Regions from separate parts of the Pedococcus sp. 2YAF34 genome, predicted to be linked through region 1. Evidence: riboswitches for the same ligand, from Rfam matches in the RefSeq annotation. Region 1 holds a riboswitch; the other holds the start of a gene.
The links. Region 1 has a riboswitch for S-adenosylmethionine ahead of metX (homoserine O-acetyltransferase MetX). Riboswitches for the same ligand answer to the same signal wherever they lie in the genome.

Region 1 (7,773 bases):
CAAACTTGCATCCGTGCTCGAAATCGGCGCGGAACCGCTCAGGCGTCGGCCTTGACCGCCAGCACGGGGCACGACGCGTCGAGCAGGATGCGCTGCGCGTTGGAGCCCAGGATGAGCTTGCCGACCGGCGTGCGCCGGCGCAGGCCGATGACGATGAACTCCGCCTGCTCTTCCTCGGCGACGGCGATGAGGTCCTCGGCGGGCTCGTTGCCGCGCACCAGCTGGCGCACCTCGTGCTCGAGACCCTCGCCGTCGAGCTCGGACTGGATGCGCGTCAGCTCGGTCTCGAAGCGCTGCGCCTCCTGCGCGTCGAAGTCCCGCCCACCACGCTGGGAGTTGATGACGATGAGCTTGGACTTGCGCAACAGCGACTCGTCCGCCGCGCGCCGCAGCGCCGCACGCCCTTCCTTCGTCGGGACATACCCCACAACGATGGCCACGGGAACCTCCTCGTTCGTCGACGTCCGCGGCAGGGGCCGCGCGGCACAGACGCTATCGGAAAACCCGAGGTCAGGCAGGAGAGGTGAGCACGCGCTCGATGACGGCGCCCACCTGGTCGAGCTCGATGAGGAACCCGTCGTGGCCGTAGTCGGACCGCACGGTGTGCAGCGTGGCCCCGGCGACGCCGTCGCTGATCTCCCGGGAGAGCCGCGGTGGGTAGAGCCGGTCGGAGTCGACGGCCACCACGACCACGTCGGCGGTCACGCGGGCCAGGGCGGCGTCCACGCCGCCGCGCCCACGGCCGACGTCGTGTGAGTTCATCGCCTCGGTGAGGACGAGGTAGGAGTTGGCGTCGAAGCGGCCCGCGAGCTTGCCCGCGTGGTGGTCGAGGTAGGACTCGACGGCATAGCGCCCGCTCCCGCCCAGCGGCTCCTCCTCACCCTGGGGCTCGCGACCGAACCGCTCGTGCAGCTCGAGCTCGCTGCGGTAGGTCACGTGGGCGATCCGGCGCGCGATGCCCAGGCCGGCGTCCGGGCCCGCGAGCTCGTCGTAGTAGTCGCCCCCCCGGTAGTGCGGGTCGGACCGGATGGCCAGCAGCTGGGCCTGGCACCAGGCGATCTGCTCCGCAGTGGCGTAGGCCGTGCTGGCGAGCACCACGGCCCGGTCCACCCGCGAGGGGTGGGTGACGGCCCACTCCAGGGCCCTCATGCCGCCCATCGATCCGCCCAGCACGAGGTGCCACCGCTCGATACCCAGCCGGTCGGCGAGGAGGGTCTCGACCTGCACCTGGTCGCGGACGGTGACGAACGGGAACCTGCTCCCCCACGCCCGGCCGTCCGGCGCCGCGGACGACGGACCCGTCGTGCCCTGGCAGCCGCCGAGGACATTGGAGGCGACGACGAACCACCGGTCGGTGTCGAGCGGGCGCCCCGGCCCGACCAGGCCGTCCCACCACCCCGGCGTCGGGTGGCCCGGACCCGCCTCGCCGACGACGTGCGCGTCGCCGGTGAGCGCGTGCTCGACGAGGATGGCGTTGTCACCGGCGGCGTTGAGCTCGCCCCACGTCTCGTAGGCCACGGTGACGTCGGGCAGCACCCCGCCGCGCTCGAGCTCGACCGCCCCCAGGCCGACGAAGTGGCGCCGTCCCGGAGGGTCGCCCTGTCGCCAGGCGCCAGAGGTCGTCGGCGGACGGGAGGTCGTCGTCATGGTGGTGCTCCTGGGGCATCGCGCTTGCCGCCCAGAACAGGGTCGGCCAGGTCCTCACCCGGGGCACCCCACCGCGAGGAGGGTTGCCGCCCAGCAAGCCGGGGCTTGGCACTGGGACTCATCACCTGGGCCCATCATACGAGCCGCTCCCCCGGGCGTCCGGCGCGTCCGGACACTGGACCGCTCCTCTGGAGCGCCTCTCTGACCTGTCCTGAGGCCCACCTCAGGACACCCCCTGGTGGCCCCCCCTGGACGCCGACCGAGACCCGGACCACCCCGTCAGGCGGGCACGCCCGTGGACGGCCCCACCGGTTCCGTCGGCGAGCGCAACCCGAGGTCGACCATCCGTTCGAGCAGCCGCGCGAGCCGGTAGCCGGGCTCGTGCTCCAGCGCCCGGTCGAGCGCCACCCGGGTCAGCGCGCCGTCGCCGAGCCACCACGCGTAGTTGGCCAGGACCGTCAGCACCGGCGCGGCGAGGTCGTCGGGCACCGATCGCACCACCCACTGCAGCCGCGCCAGCAGCCGCCGGCCCGCGACCACCGACGCGCCGTCGCCGCCCGCACGGTCGGCCCACACCGCCGCAGGAAGGCTGGTGGCCACCGCGTCGGCGAGGTCGTCCGGGAGCAGCTCGAGCGGGAGGGTCCCCGGACAGAGCCAGGCGATGACGGCATCCCTCAGCCCGACGTCGAGCAGGCTGTCGACGAGGTCGGCGACCTCCCGCGCCGTGAGCGACTCCACCGCTCTGGCTCCCACCCCGACGTCGAGGACGACCGCCCAGGTGGAGAGTCGGCGAAGTCGGTGCACGGCCACTGCCCGCGGCCCGAGCCCGTCCGGCCTGGCCGCGGCGCGCTCACCCTCCCCGTCAGCGACCAGGGCTGCGACCTCGGGCACGAGGCGGCCCTCACCGCGCACCAGGGCCGCCAGGTCGTCCCGGGCGCTCAACGGCGCCACCTCCAGTCCCACGAAGTCCGCGAGCGCCGGGACGTCGCGCGGCACCGGCTGCGCGTCGTCGTCCCCGGGGCAGCACCCCGAACGGCAGTCCGGCGCGGACCAGCACCCGTCGCGGACCACCATCCGGTCGATGACGCTGATGCCGGCGTCGCCCAAGGCGTCACGCACCGCGTCGGACAACGCCCTCGAGGCACCCTGCTCGGTCTCGTAGCCCACCAGCAGCACGCCGTCCGGGTCCTCGCGGACCATGGGCGCCACCACCGAGGTGCACGCCTCGTCGAGGTGCTCGGGAGGCGGCAGGTCGATCCGCTCGATCATCCCGAAGCGCCCGCCCCTCAGTGCGCAGAGGACCAACGAGTCGCTCGGGTGGTAGCCGAGCTGGTAGGGCAGCACGGCGAGGACGTCGGCGGGGCCAGCGAGCCTGATGGGTTCCATGCAGCCACCGTCGCGACTCCGGTGGCGGTGGACGAGACCCCTGGCTCAGGGCTGTGGACCAGCCCAGCGAGCCGGCGCCTCTGTGGACAACCCGCGCATGCTGTCAGCGCACGACGCGGCTGGACTCAGCGCACGACGCGGCTGGACTCAGGGACGCGGCTGGACTCAGCGCACGACGCGGCTGGACTCAGGGACGCGGCTGGACTCAGCGCACGACGTGGCCGGGCACGGTGCGCCCGGCCCCACGCCGCCGGCCCCTCGAGCCGCCGAAGGAATCGGAGGAGAGGGGGCTTCCGGTCCGCTCCCAGCGCAGGAACGACTCGGTCTCGTTGACGAGGGCGGCGGCGATCCACGAAGCCACGACCGCGTCATCGGCCAGGCCGAGCACGGACAGGAACGCCTCGGGCACGACGTCGATGGGCGACACCACGTACGCGACGGCGGCGGCGATCATCAGCAGGCGCCCGCGGGTGGTCCCTGTGTACTCGCCGCGGAAGGTGGCGCGCAGCAGGCGCGGCACGCTGGCCGCGCGCTCCCCCATCGACGGGGTGCCCGGGCGCAGCGCGGTGCGCAGGGCCGAGGCGATGGTGCGCAGGGCTCCCCAGCGGTTCACGGCCATGGTCGTCTCCTCAGTTCCGGTGGTGCGGGTGCGGGTGCACCCGAACAGGGTTCCAACGACGTGGACGTCCCGGCGATTCCCGCGGTTCCCCGGTTCCCCGGTTGCCCGGTTGCCGGGTTCCCACCGCGGCGCGAGCGGTCCGGCCGCGGGTCTCCGTTCGCCCGGCGGGTCAGTACCCGGTCGCGCGGGGCGGGAACTCGTGCCGGGCGTGGTCGGCGATCCGCTTGAGCAGGTAGGTGTCGAGGCCTGCACCGACGACACCGCCGATGACCGGCACGCCCTTGCCGAACCGCGTGAGCGTCTTCTTGCCCGCGGTCGACAGCAGCCGGAAGCCGACGGCCTTGTTGACGACCATGAGCGCCGGCCCGGGCAGGCGCTGGGCCGCGAGGTTGGACAACCGCCCCGTGCTCATCACCCCGGCCTTCTTGAGCAGGTCGTCGGCGTCGGCGCCGACGAGGGTGAGCAGGACCGCCGAGCGGATCTCGGGCTGCTTGATGTCGTAGCCGCGCAACGAGGCGATCGCCGCCACCGTGCGCGTCGCGACGACGTAGAACTCGAGGACGTTGACCGGCAGCGCGACCGGCAGCGTGATGAACCCGCCGAGCCCTGTGACGAAGCCACCGGCGGCAGCGAGCTTGAGGTGGGCCTGCACGACGGCGTCGACGGCGTTCTCCGCGTCGGGCCGCTCGGCGCGCTTGACGTCGGCGACCTTCTGGGCCGAGTCGAAGGGGCCCTTGCCGTCGATCCCGAGGTCGAGCAGCTGCTCCACGAGGCCCGTGACGGCGCCGGAGATCACGCCGGTGTCCTCGCGTCCCGCCCTGGCCTGCTCGAGCGCCGAGGCCGGCTTGACCTGCGCGTCGTCCGTGCCCAACCCGAGGAAACCCACGCGTCTCTCCCTGCCGTCGTCGCCCGGGGCGGCCGGCCGGCCACCCTCCCGCGCCATCCTGCCAGAGGGGGGCGTGACCAGCAGGTTTAGCCTTGGGTGCATGGCTGAGCACACCGACCCGACCACCAGCTCCTCCGACGGCTACGCGCACCCCGAGCGCCTGGTGTCGACCGAGTGGCTCGCGGGCCAGATCGAGGCGGACCGTGTCGGTGCCCCCGACGGCATCGTCGTGCTCGAGTCCGACGAGGACGTCCTGCTCTACGACACCGGGCACATCCCCGGGGCCCTCAAGCTCGACTGGCACCAGGACCTCAACGACGCGGTGGTCCGCGACTACGTCGACCCCGAGCAGTTCGCCGCCGTGATGACCGCCCGCGGCGTCGGCCGCGACACCACCGTGGTCATCTACGGCGACAAGAACAACTGGTGGGCCGCCTACGCCCTGTGGGTGATGAGCCTGTTCGGCCACGAGGACGTGCGCCTGCTCGACGGCGGCCGCGCCAAGTGGGTCGCCGAGGGCCGCGAGCTGACCAGGGAGGTGCCGGCGGTCGACACCTCCGCCCGCGCTCCCTACCCGGTCGTCGAGCGCGACGACGCCCCCATCCGGGCCTTCAAGGAGGACGTCCTCGCCCACCTCGGCGGCGCGCTCGTCGACGTCCGCTCCCCCGGCGAGTTCAGCGGTGAGCTGCTGCACATGCCCGACTACCCGCAGGAGGGGGCGATGCGTGGCGGCCACATCCCCGGCGCCCGGTCGGTCCCGTGGGCCCGTGCGGCCAACGACGACGGCACCTTCAAGTCCCGCGAGGACCTCGAAGCCATCTACCTCACCGAGCAGGGCCTGACCCCCTCTGACGCCACGATCGCCTACTGCCGCATCGGTGAGCGCTCGTCGCACACCTGGTTCGTCCTGACCCACCTGCTCGGCTTCGACGACGTCCGCAACTACGACGGCTCGTGGACCGAGTGGGGCAACTCGGTGCGCGTGCCGGTCGAGCAGGGAGCCCCGAAGTGACCGACACCGTCGAGCTGCCGGCCGCGCTGCGCGAGATCGCCGACGACTTCGCCGAGCTGACCGCCCCCGAGCGGCTGCAGCTGCTGCTCGAGTTCAGCGAGGGCCTCCCCGAGCTGCCGGAGCGGTATGCCGGGTCGCTCGACGCGATGGAGCAGGTGCACGAGTGCCAGTCGCCCATCTTCCTGGCCGTCGAGGTCGCCGACGAGCCCGCCGACGAGCCGGGTCGACGCCCGGTGCACCTCTTCTTCTCCGCGCCGCCGGAGGCACCCACCACGCGCGGCTTCGCGGGCATCCTGCACGAGGGGCTCGACGGGCTGACCGTCGAGGAGGTGCTCGCGGTACCCGAGGTCGCGCCGTACCAGTTCTCCCTCGGCGAGGCGGTCTCGCCGCTGCGTCTGCGCGGCATGGTGGGGATGCTCAACCGGATCAAGCGCCAGGTTGCGCTGAAGTCGCAGTCGTAGCAACACTTCTCGCTCGCCGACCGCTCCCACTTATGGATACGGCGCCCGGGCACCACGAAGCCGCGGCCCCCTCCCGGGGACCGCGGCTTCGCGCCGTACGGGGTGACGGTCCTCGAGGCTCAGCCCACCGCGTCGAGGGCGTCGACGATGCCCTGGCCGTAGTAGCTGTTGTCCTTGACGGGACCGGTGCAGGCGGGGCCGCCGTTGTTCTCGGCCGGTGCGCAGACGTGGTCGTCGGCCTGGGCGCGCAGCGCGTCGATGAGCTGGGCCGGCGTCCACGACGGGTGCGACGACTTCATCAGGGCCAGGACCCCCGCGACGTGCGGCGAGGCCATCGAGGTCCCGCTGAGCTTGGCGTAGGTGCCGCCCGGGTAGGTCGACAGGATCGACCGGCCCGGGGCAGCCACGTCGATCACGCCGAGACCGCGGTTGGAGAACGACGCCAACGAGGTGGACTGCGTCGTGGCCGAGACCGTCACGACACCCGGCAGCTCGGTCGGGATGTCCTTGCAGCCGTTGTTGATCGAGCGCGCGATCGGCGTGGTGTCGTTGGGGCTCGCGGTGTCGGTCGCCTTGTTGGCCAGGTCCTTGGCGGAGTTGCCGGCGGCCGCGGCGTGCACGACACCCTGCTTGGTGGACCAGCTCACGGCCCGCTCGACCGAGGTGCGCACCGCAGCCTGGTCGGGCTGGTCGTCGCACCAGAACTCCATCGGGTCGATGTAGTAGCTGTTGTTGGTCACGTCCATCTTGTGCAGGCCGGCCCACACGAAGCCGCAGATGGCGTACTCCGGGTAGATGAAGCCGTTGTCGTTGACGACCTTGACCGAGGCGAGGCGCACGTTCGGGGCGACCCCGACGATGCCGACGCCGTTGCGGGCCGCGGCGATGGTGCCGGCGACGTGGGTGCCGTGTCCTGAGGTGGTGGGGTACCAGGCGCCCGCCGTCAGGTCGGGACGGCCGGCGGCGGTGCAGTTGACCGAGTCGGCGGCGTCGACGTTGGCGGCGAGGTCGGGGTGGCTGGCCTCGATGCCGCTGTCGAGCACGCCGACGAGGACGTCCCGCGACCCGTCGGTGACGCGGTGGGCCTGGTCGGCCTTGATCTGGGCGTTGTCCCACTGCTCGCCCTCGCGCGGGTCGGCGACCACGGCGTCGAGGCGGGCGTCGCCGGTGGAGAGGTCACCGTTCGCGGGCTTGGCGTGCCCCTCCTGGTAGCCGGAGGCGCCCCCGCCCCAGGACGGGCTGAGGTCGGTGGGCGTGCCCTCGCTGACGGCGGCGGTGCGGGTCGCTGCCACGGACTCGACGGCGTTGCCGCCGTTCCTGACCACGTCGGCGCGGAAGGCCTGGCGGTCGGAGTGGGCCACGACCACGCCGATCTCGGGCCACGACTGCACCACCACCCCACCGGAGGCCTGCACGGCGCGCTCGACGAGGCGGGTCTGGCCGGGGTTGGCGACCTTGGCGTTGACGACGTAGCTCATGAGGTAGCCGTCGGGGGTCGACACCGGCACGGGGGTCGAGGCGTCCTGGGCGGTCGTCGACGCGGCCGCCGTCCCGGCGACCATCATCGTGGCCGCGAGCAGGGCGCCCGACGCGGCGAACGCCACGCCGCGCAGGCGGTGGGGGCGATAGGTCATGGTTTGTCCTCCTGGTGTGGGGGTTTGCTGCCAGTACCCTGCGGTGGGGCACGTCTTGGCACTGTGCCCGATCCCGTCGGCCAACGGGGCCTTGGCGACCCTTCACTTGTTCACTGCCCGCGCCGGGG
Region 2 (7,773 bases), on a different contig from region 1:
CGGTGGTCCTGGCCGCGCTCGGCTGGGTCGACCACCGTCAGTCCGTCCGGCTGGAGGCCGTCGAGGCGTCCGCCGGCGTCTCGTCGACCGCCCCTCTGACTCCCGACCCGGAGACCTGCTACCTCCTGGGCGTCATCGCCGCCGCCCAGGGCAGGGCCGACCTCGTCACCCGCCTGGCGGCGTCGACCGGCAGCGACTGCCAGGTGTATGCCGCCCGTGGCTCGCGCGGGCAGGACCTCGAGGGCAACTGAGACCCGTGCCGAGGGTTCCGCGGGTCGTGGTCCTGCTCGAGGGCCGCAGCGACGTCGCCGCCGTACGGGCCCTCCTCGCCCTCGACGCGCCTTCGTGCGTCGGGTCTCTCGCGGAAGGCCACGTCGGGAACGGCCGCGTCGGGGACGGCCGCGCCCACGACGTGCAGCTCGTGGACATGGGCGGCGTCACCAACGTGCGCCACCACCTCGTCCGACTCGTGGCAGACGCGTCCGACGGCGCCGGGCCGCGGGTCCTCGGCCTCGGTGACGCCGCCGAGGCACCGTTCCTGTCCCGCGCCCTGGCAGCGGTCGGTCACGCGGTGGGCACGCGGGCCGACATGGCCGCGCTCGGCTTCCACGTCTGCGACCGGGACCTCGAGGACGAGCTGGTGCGCGCGCTCGGCACGGCCCGGGTGCAGGAGGTGCTGGCCGGGCTCGGCCTCCTGGACCGCTTCCTGGCGTTCCGGCGGCAGCCCGCGTGGGACGGCCGGCCGGTGCACGACCAGCTGCGGCGGTTCGCGGGAACCACCTCGGGGCGCAAGCTCGTCGTGGCACAGGCGCTCGCCTCAGCCCTGACGCCCTCCCAGGTCCCGGCCCCGCTGGCCGCCCTCGTGGGCCACATCCGGGCCGGCCTCGCCGAGCCCCCTGCCGGGCCGCCGGTGCGACCGTTCGCCGGGACCGGCTGAGGGCGACGCGGACCGTCAGGCCGGGGTGAGCCTTCCGCGCAGCGTCAGGGTCGCGACGACGAGGGCCAGGGAGGCGGTGAGCGCCATGACCAGCGTCATCGGGACGGCCGAGTCGGAGCCCATCGCGCCGATGAGGGGCGCAGCCGCGCCGCCGATGACGAACTGGGCGGCGCCGAGGAGCGCTGCGGCGGTGCCTGCCGCCTCGCCGTGACGCGTCAGTGCCAGGGCCGGGGTGTTGGGCAGGGTCAGGCCGCACGCGAGGAGGATGAACCACAGCGGCGCCAGCACCATGGGCAGTCCACCGAACCCGGTGGCGGCGGAGGTGACCATGAGCAGGGCCGCCACGGCGCCGATGGTGACGCCGGCGCGGACGAGCAGCTGGGGCTCGAACCGCCGCAGCAGGAACGGGTTGACCTGCGAACCGGTCAGGAAGCCGAGCGAGTTGAGCCCGAACACCAGGCCGAACTGCGCGACGCTCAGGCCGTAGATGTCCTGGAGCACGAACGACGAGCCGCCGATGTAGGAGAACAGCGTCGCGAACATCAGGCCGCTGATCAGCACCAGCCCGACGAAGGTGCGGTCGCGCAGCAGGGAGCCGTAGGTCGCCACGACCGGGCGGAACGCCAGCCTGCGACGGCGGTGCGCCGGCAGGGTCTCGCGCAGGGCGAACGACGCCAGCGTCACCATCATGGTTCCGGCCACGGCGAGCAGGACGAACACCCCGCGCCACGAGGTCACCTGCAGGATGGCTCCGCCGAGGGTCGGCGCCAGCACCGGGGCCAGGCCCATCACGAGCATCAGGCGCGACAGCATGGTGGCCGCGGCCGACCCGGCGAACTGGTCCCGCACCATGGCCATCGAGACCACGGCGACGGCGGCATTGCCCAGGCCCTGCAGGACGCGACCGACGGTCAGCAGCTCGATCGACGGCGCGAAGGCGCAGAACACCGAGGCCGCGATGTGCAGCGCCAGTCCGGCGATGAGGGGGCGGCGGCGGCCCACGGCGTCGGCGAGCGGCCCGACGAGCAGCTGCCCGAGCCCCATACCGAGCAGGATGCCGGTGAGGGTGAGCTGGACGGCCGACTCGGACGCCCCGAGGTCGCGCGTGATCGAGGGCAGCGCGGGCAGGTAGGTGTCGATCGTCAGGGGCCCGATGGCGATGAGGGCCCCGAGCACCAGGACGAAGCGCAGGTAGGCCCGACCGGTCGGCGCCGTCTCCGGGGCAGGGACGGTCGGGGTGCGGACATCGACGGCAGCGGCGTCGACGGGCACGCCGTCCGGCGTCGGGACGAGGGTGTCGGGGGCTGCGATCTCGGGGGCTGCGGTCACAGGGTTCGCAACGACGGGACGTGCGCCATCCATTCCGGCGGGGGCGCCGGTCTCACGCCGCGAGCAGGAAGTGCCACCCCAGCCACCACCACACGAGCAGCAGGAGCAGCTGGCCCGCCCGGGTGCGCGCGGCCTCCCGCACGACCTCCGACACCCGCGGCACGACGTCGGGACGACGCTGCGCGACCGCTGCCAGGACCACGAGGCAGGCGAGCAGCGCGACGTTGGCCGTGGCGGTCAGGGCCCGGGCCGTCACCGCCGGCTCCCCCGCTCCGCGAGGGCCCGCAGGAGGACCCACCCGGCCAGGGCCCAGCAGACCGCCACGACCACCCGGATGGGCCGTCCCTCGAGCAGGGGGTCGACCAGGGTGCTCAACGTCGGGTGGTCGGGGTTGTCGGTCTGCGCGTCCGGCTGGGAGAGGAGGTCGGCGAGCTCGAGCAGGCAGCCGGCCAGCAGTGGGACGGTCCAGACCCAGGCGCGTGCGGTGGGCAGCCGCGGCACGGGCGCGCCCTCCCCCGCCCGCAGCACCACCACGAGGCCCACCAAGCCGACCACGGCGAGCGTCAGCTGGACGGCGACTGACGCCCGCGGCTGCACGGCAACGACCAGCCCCACGACCGAGGCCGCCACCGGTCCGGCCCACCTCCCGGACAGCCACCGGGGCGGCGTCCGTGGCGGCAGGTCGCGCCGTAGCACCACGAGCATGAGGACGGCGGTGCCGAGGAAGACCGCCACGTCGACGGCGTTGGCGCGGGCGACGTGGACGACGGCCGCGCCCAGCACGCTCCCCAGCGCCGGTCCGGGCCGTGCCCGCCGACGCCCCGGCGGAGACTCAGTCCCGGCCAGTGAGCTCCCAGGCGTCGGCCGGCTCCTCGACCTCTTCGCGGCCGGCGTACTGCGCCGCCACGGGGTCGTTCGCGTAGCGCGCGTCGGGCGCGTAGCCGGGGGCGTAGGTCCCCACCGGCACCGCGTCGGTCCGCTCGACGTCGCCAGCCGCGCCCTGCAGGTCGGGAGCCGCCTGGCCGTCGAAGACCGGCTCGGGGTCGGGCACCTCGTCGCCGCGCATGAGCGCGAGCGTCGTGGCCAGGTCGTCGGGCTTGACGAGCACGTCGCGGGCCTTGGAGCCCTCCGACGGCCCGACCACACCGCGCGACTCGAGCAGGTCCATGAGGCGGCCGGCCTTGGCGAACCCGACGCGCAGCTTGCGCTGCAGCATCGACGTCGACCCGAACTGCGTCGTCACGACGAGCTCGGTCGCCTGCAGCAGCAGGTCGAGGTCGTCGCCGATGTCGTCGTCCACCTGCTTCTTGGCCGCGACGACGGTGACGTCCTCGCGGTAGCTGGGCTTGAGCTGGTCGGTGACGTGCTTGACGACGTCCTGGATCTCGGACTCGGTGACCCAGGCGCCCTGGACGCGCATCGGCTTGCTGGAGCCCATGGGCAGGAACAGCGCGTCGCCCTGGCCGATGAGCTTCTCCGCGCCGGGCTGGTCGAGGACGACCCGGCTGTCGGCGAGCGAGGACGTCGCGAACGCCATGCGCGACGGCACGTTGGCCTTGATGAGGCCGGTGACGACGTCGACGGACGGGCGCTGGGTCGCCAGGACGAGGTGGATGCCGGCGGCGCGCGCCAGCTGGGTGATGCGGACGATCGACTCCTCGACGTCGCGCGGGGCGACCATCATGAGGTCGGCGAGCTCGTCGACGATGACCAGCAGGTACGGGTAGGGGTGGATGACGCGCTCGCTGCCGGGCAGCGGCTTCACCTTGCCGGCCTTGACCGCCTTGTTGAAGTCGTCGACGTGCTTGAACCCGAACTGGGCGAGGTCGTCGTAGCGCGTGTCCATCTCCCGCACGACCCACTGCAGGGCCTCGGCGGCCTTCTTGGGGTTCGTGATGATCGGGGTGATGAGGTGCGGGATCCCCTCGTACGCCGTGAGCTCCACGCGCTTGGGGTCGACCAGGACCATGCGGACCTCGTCGGGCGTCGAGCGCATGAGGATCGAGGTGATCATCGAGTTGACGAAGCTCGACTTGCCGGCGCCCGTCGCACCCGCGACGAGCAGGTGGGGCATCTTCGCGAGGTTGGCGATGACGTAGCCGCCCTCGACGTCCTTGCCGACGCCCATGACCATCGGGTGCTCGTTCCCGCGGGCCGCCTGGCTGCGCAGGACGTCGCCGAGGCTGACCTTCTCGCGGTCGGTGTTGGGGATCTCGATGCCGATGGCCGACTTGCCCGGGATGGGCGACAGGATGCGGACGTCGGCCGAGGCGACGGCGTACGCGATGTTCTTGGACAGGGCGGTGACGCGCTCGACCTTGATGCCGGGGCCGAGCTCCACCTCGTAGCGGGTGACCGTCGGGCCGCGGCTGAAGCCGGTCACCTGCGCGTCGATGTCGAACTGGTCGAGCACCTGGGTGAGGGCCTCGACGACACGGTCGTTGGCCGCGCTGCGCGACTTGTGGGGCGAGCCCGGCTCGAGCAGGGCGTTGTCCGGCAGGGTGTAGGTGATGTCGCCGGCGAGGGCGAGCTGCTCGACCCGCTGCGGCAGCGGGGTCGTCGGCGGCGCCTCGAGGGTGGCCTTCTCGACCACGGGCGGGCGGGTCGGCGCGGCCGCAGCGGCGGCCCCCGCGGCACCGGGCGCGAGGACGCCGGGAGCGGTGGGTCGCTTCTCGCCGGGGCGCAGGCCCTTGCCGTCCGGGACGACCACGGCGGCCTTCTCGAAGGCCTCGTCGCCGTCGAGGGGCCCCTCGGGCTCGATCACGCGGCGACGGCGGCGCGGCTTGTCCTCGACGACCTCGACCGGCTCGGGCTCGACGGCCGCGCGGTGCAGCAGGTGGTCGCGCAGCTCGGCGAGGCGCTCGGGGATCATGTGCACCGGCGTGGCCGTCATGACCAGGAGGCCGAAGAAGCCGAGCATGAGCAGGATCGGGACCGTGCCGTACACGGAGACCGCCGCCTCGAGCGGGCTGGAGGCGAGGAAGCCGATGATGCCGCCGGCCTCGCGCATGCCGTCGGCGCCCTGCGGTGGGGTAGGGATCCCCTGTGACACGTGGGCCAGGCCACAGGCGGCGAAGGCGAGCGCACCGAGGCCGATGCCGATGCGCGACGTCGCGCCGTCGTCCTGGGGCGCCCGCAGCAGGCGCAGGCCGAGGAAGAGCAGGGCCAGCGGCACGGCGTAGGCGACGCGGCCGAAGGTGCCGGCCACGACCGCGTGGACGACGTCGCCGAGCGCACCCTCGAAGGCCCACCACTCGCGGGCGGCGACGAGGATGGCGAGGCCGAGGAGGGTGAAGCCGAGGCCGTCGCGACGGTGCTCCGGCTCGAGGTCGCGGGCGCTGCTGCCGACCCGGCGGACGGCGCCGCCTGCGACGTGCGCCATCCCCATCCACGTCCCCCGGACCGCGCGCAGCGGTAGGGGCAGGCCGCCGCCGCTGGCCTTGCCCCGCGCGGGCTGCTTGCGTGGCGCAGGGGAACGGCGGTTGGCAGGGCGCGTGGTGGTGCCCTTGCGCGCCTGCCCGGCCGAGGAGGAGCGCGTCGAGGTGGACGGACGTGTGGCCATGGTCCGCAGGCTACGCGACGGCCACACCGGACACACGCGTCACACGCGTCGCACTGCGCCCAATCTGTCCCTCCGACCGCGGGCCGCCCCTCCCCCGAACGGGTGAGGCCGGTGCATCACTTCGGACACGGACGGGGCTCACCCCTGTCGCCATACGGCGTGCCGGTGCCACTCTGGGCGGGCGTCTGGCGGGGCCTGCGCCGACGACCACGGATCCTCCGGGACACCGTCCGGGCGTCGGCGCAGGCGCACCAGCCAGCCGCACGTCTCAGATGACGGGAAGGTCGGTCCACCTGCTGGAGCCGCCCCGAGCCGGCCGCTACCGTCGTCGACCAAGGTCATGAGTGTCAGCGCACAGCCCCGGCTTGCTGACCAGCAACCCTCCACCGCGGTGGGGTGCTCCGGGTGACGACCGGGCCGCCTGCAGGAGCAGGTGGCAAGCGCGGACCCGAGCCCAGCCCGGGTCCACCGGACCCAGGAGCTGACCTCCGTGTCGATAGCCAGCACCCCGCCCACCACTCCCGAGGCCTCCCGGGCGGCGACGCGCCGTACCGCTCCCCTGGCCCACGCCCGCGAGCACCTGCGCGCAGTCCCGCCCCTGCCCGTGCGCTCCCTCAGCGCCTCAGCACTGCCCGCCGTCGTGTCCGGCGGGCTGCCCGTCCCGACCCTGGACGGCCCGACCGACTACGCCAACTTCGACCACGCCGCCTCGACCCCGGCGCTGGTCAGCGTGAAGGCCGCCGTCGACACGGCGCTGCGGACCTACTCCTCGGTGCACCGCGGCAAGGGCTACGCCTCCGCGGTGACGAGCGGCTGGTACGAGCAGGCCCGCGCGGAGGTGGCGGCCTTCGTCGGGGCGCGCGAGGGGGACGAGGTCGTCTTCACCCGCAACAGCACCGACTCGTTCACCCTGCTGTCCCGCTCGCTCCCCCGCGACACCTCGGTGTTCGTCTTCGAGTCCGAGCACCACGCGGCACTGCTGCCGTGGAAGGCCCGCCAGACGGTCCGGATCCCCGTGCCCGGCAGCGCCGCCGACGCGGTCGTCCTGCTCCGGGAGGCCCTGCGGACCCGCCAGGGCCGCAACCGTCTCGTCGTCCTGACGGGCGCGTCCAACGTGACCGGCGAGGTCTGGCCGATCCGCGAGCTGGCGGCGGTCGCGCGGCGCGCTGGTGCCCGCGTCGTCCTCGACGCCGCGCAGTACGCCCCCCACCGCCGCATCGACCTCGGCGAGCTCGGCGTCGACTACGTCGTCCTGTCGGGGCACAAGCTCTACGCGCCCTTCGGGGCAGGCGTCCTCGCCGGTCGCGCCGACTGGCTCGACGCCGCGGCCCCCTACCTGCCCGGCGGCGGTGCCACCAAGGCGGTCACCGAGCACGGGGTGCAGTGGCACACGGGCTCGGCGCGGCACGAGGGCGGCAGCCCCAACGTCATCGGGGCCATCGCGCTGGCCGCCGCCTGCCACGCTCTGCGCGAGCACGGCGAAGCCGTCGAGGCGCACGAGCAGCTCCTGGGCAAGGCCCTGCTCGACGGCCTGCGCGACATCGACGGCGTGCAGACCTACTCGCTGTTCGGTGACGGCCACGAGCGGGTCGCGGTCGCGACGTTCACGGTCGACGGGGTCGACTCCTCGCTCGTGTCCGCGGTCCTGTCGGCCGAGCACGGGATCGGCGTGCGCGACGGCAAGTTCTGCGCGCACCTGTGCGTGGACACGCTCCTCGACGACCCGTACGCCGAGGGCCCCGACACCGCCGTGCGAGCCAGCATCGGCCTGGCCACGACCGCCGCCCACGTCCAGCGGCTGCTCGCCGCGGTCGCCGACCTCGCTGCCCACGGGCCGCGGCACGAGTACGTGCACACGGGCGAGGGCTGGGTGCCGGTCGACGACACCCGCGACCTCGCCCCCGCCCGCCCCTGGTAGGGGCGGGCGACCGGGCCGGTCGGGCCG

Region 2: another riboswitch for S-adenosylmethionine. It lies ahead of AB4Z02_RS01205 (aminotransferase class V-fold PLP-dependent enzyme); the one in region 1 lies ahead of metX (homoserine O-acetyltransferase MetX).

The regions. Positions count from the first base shown of each region.
Region 1 covers NZ_JBFRFA010000009.1:110,249-118,021, reverse strand. The annotation lists gene AB4Z02_RS07405 (universal stress protein) at 39-440, opposite strand; gene metX (homoserine O-acetyltransferase MetX) at 511-1,647, opposite strand; SAM riboswitch class IV at 1,663-1,773, opposite strand; gene AB4Z02_RS07395 (DUF4192 domain-containing protein) at 1,927-3,033, opposite strand; gene AB4Z02_RS07390 (YkvA family protein) at 3,239-3,652, opposite strand; gene AB4Z02_RS07385 (EcsC family protein) at 3,822-4,538, opposite strand; gene AB4Z02_RS07380 (sulfurtransferase) at 4,639-5,550, shown strand; gene AB4Z02_RS07375 (SufE family protein) at 5,547-6,011, shown strand; gene AB4Z02_RS07370 (S8 family serine peptidase) at 6,131-7,645, opposite strand.
Region 2 covers NZ_JBFRFA010000001.1:240,901-248,673, forward strand. The annotation lists gene AB4Z02_RS01175 (hypothetical protein) at 1-251, shown strand, start outside; gene AB4Z02_RS01180 (hypothetical protein) at 257-937, shown strand; gene AB4Z02_RS01185 (multidrug effflux MFS transporter) at 953-2,266, opposite strand; gene AB4Z02_RS01190 (DUF6186 family protein) at 2,319-2,522, opposite strand; gene AB4Z02_RS01195 (hypothetical protein) at 2,519-3,049, opposite strand; gene AB4Z02_RS01200 (DNA translocase FtsK) at 3,099-5,828, opposite strand; SAM riboswitch class IV at 6,165-6,277, shown strand; gene AB4Z02_RS01205 (aminotransferase class V-fold PLP-dependent enzyme) at 6,319-7,746, shown strand.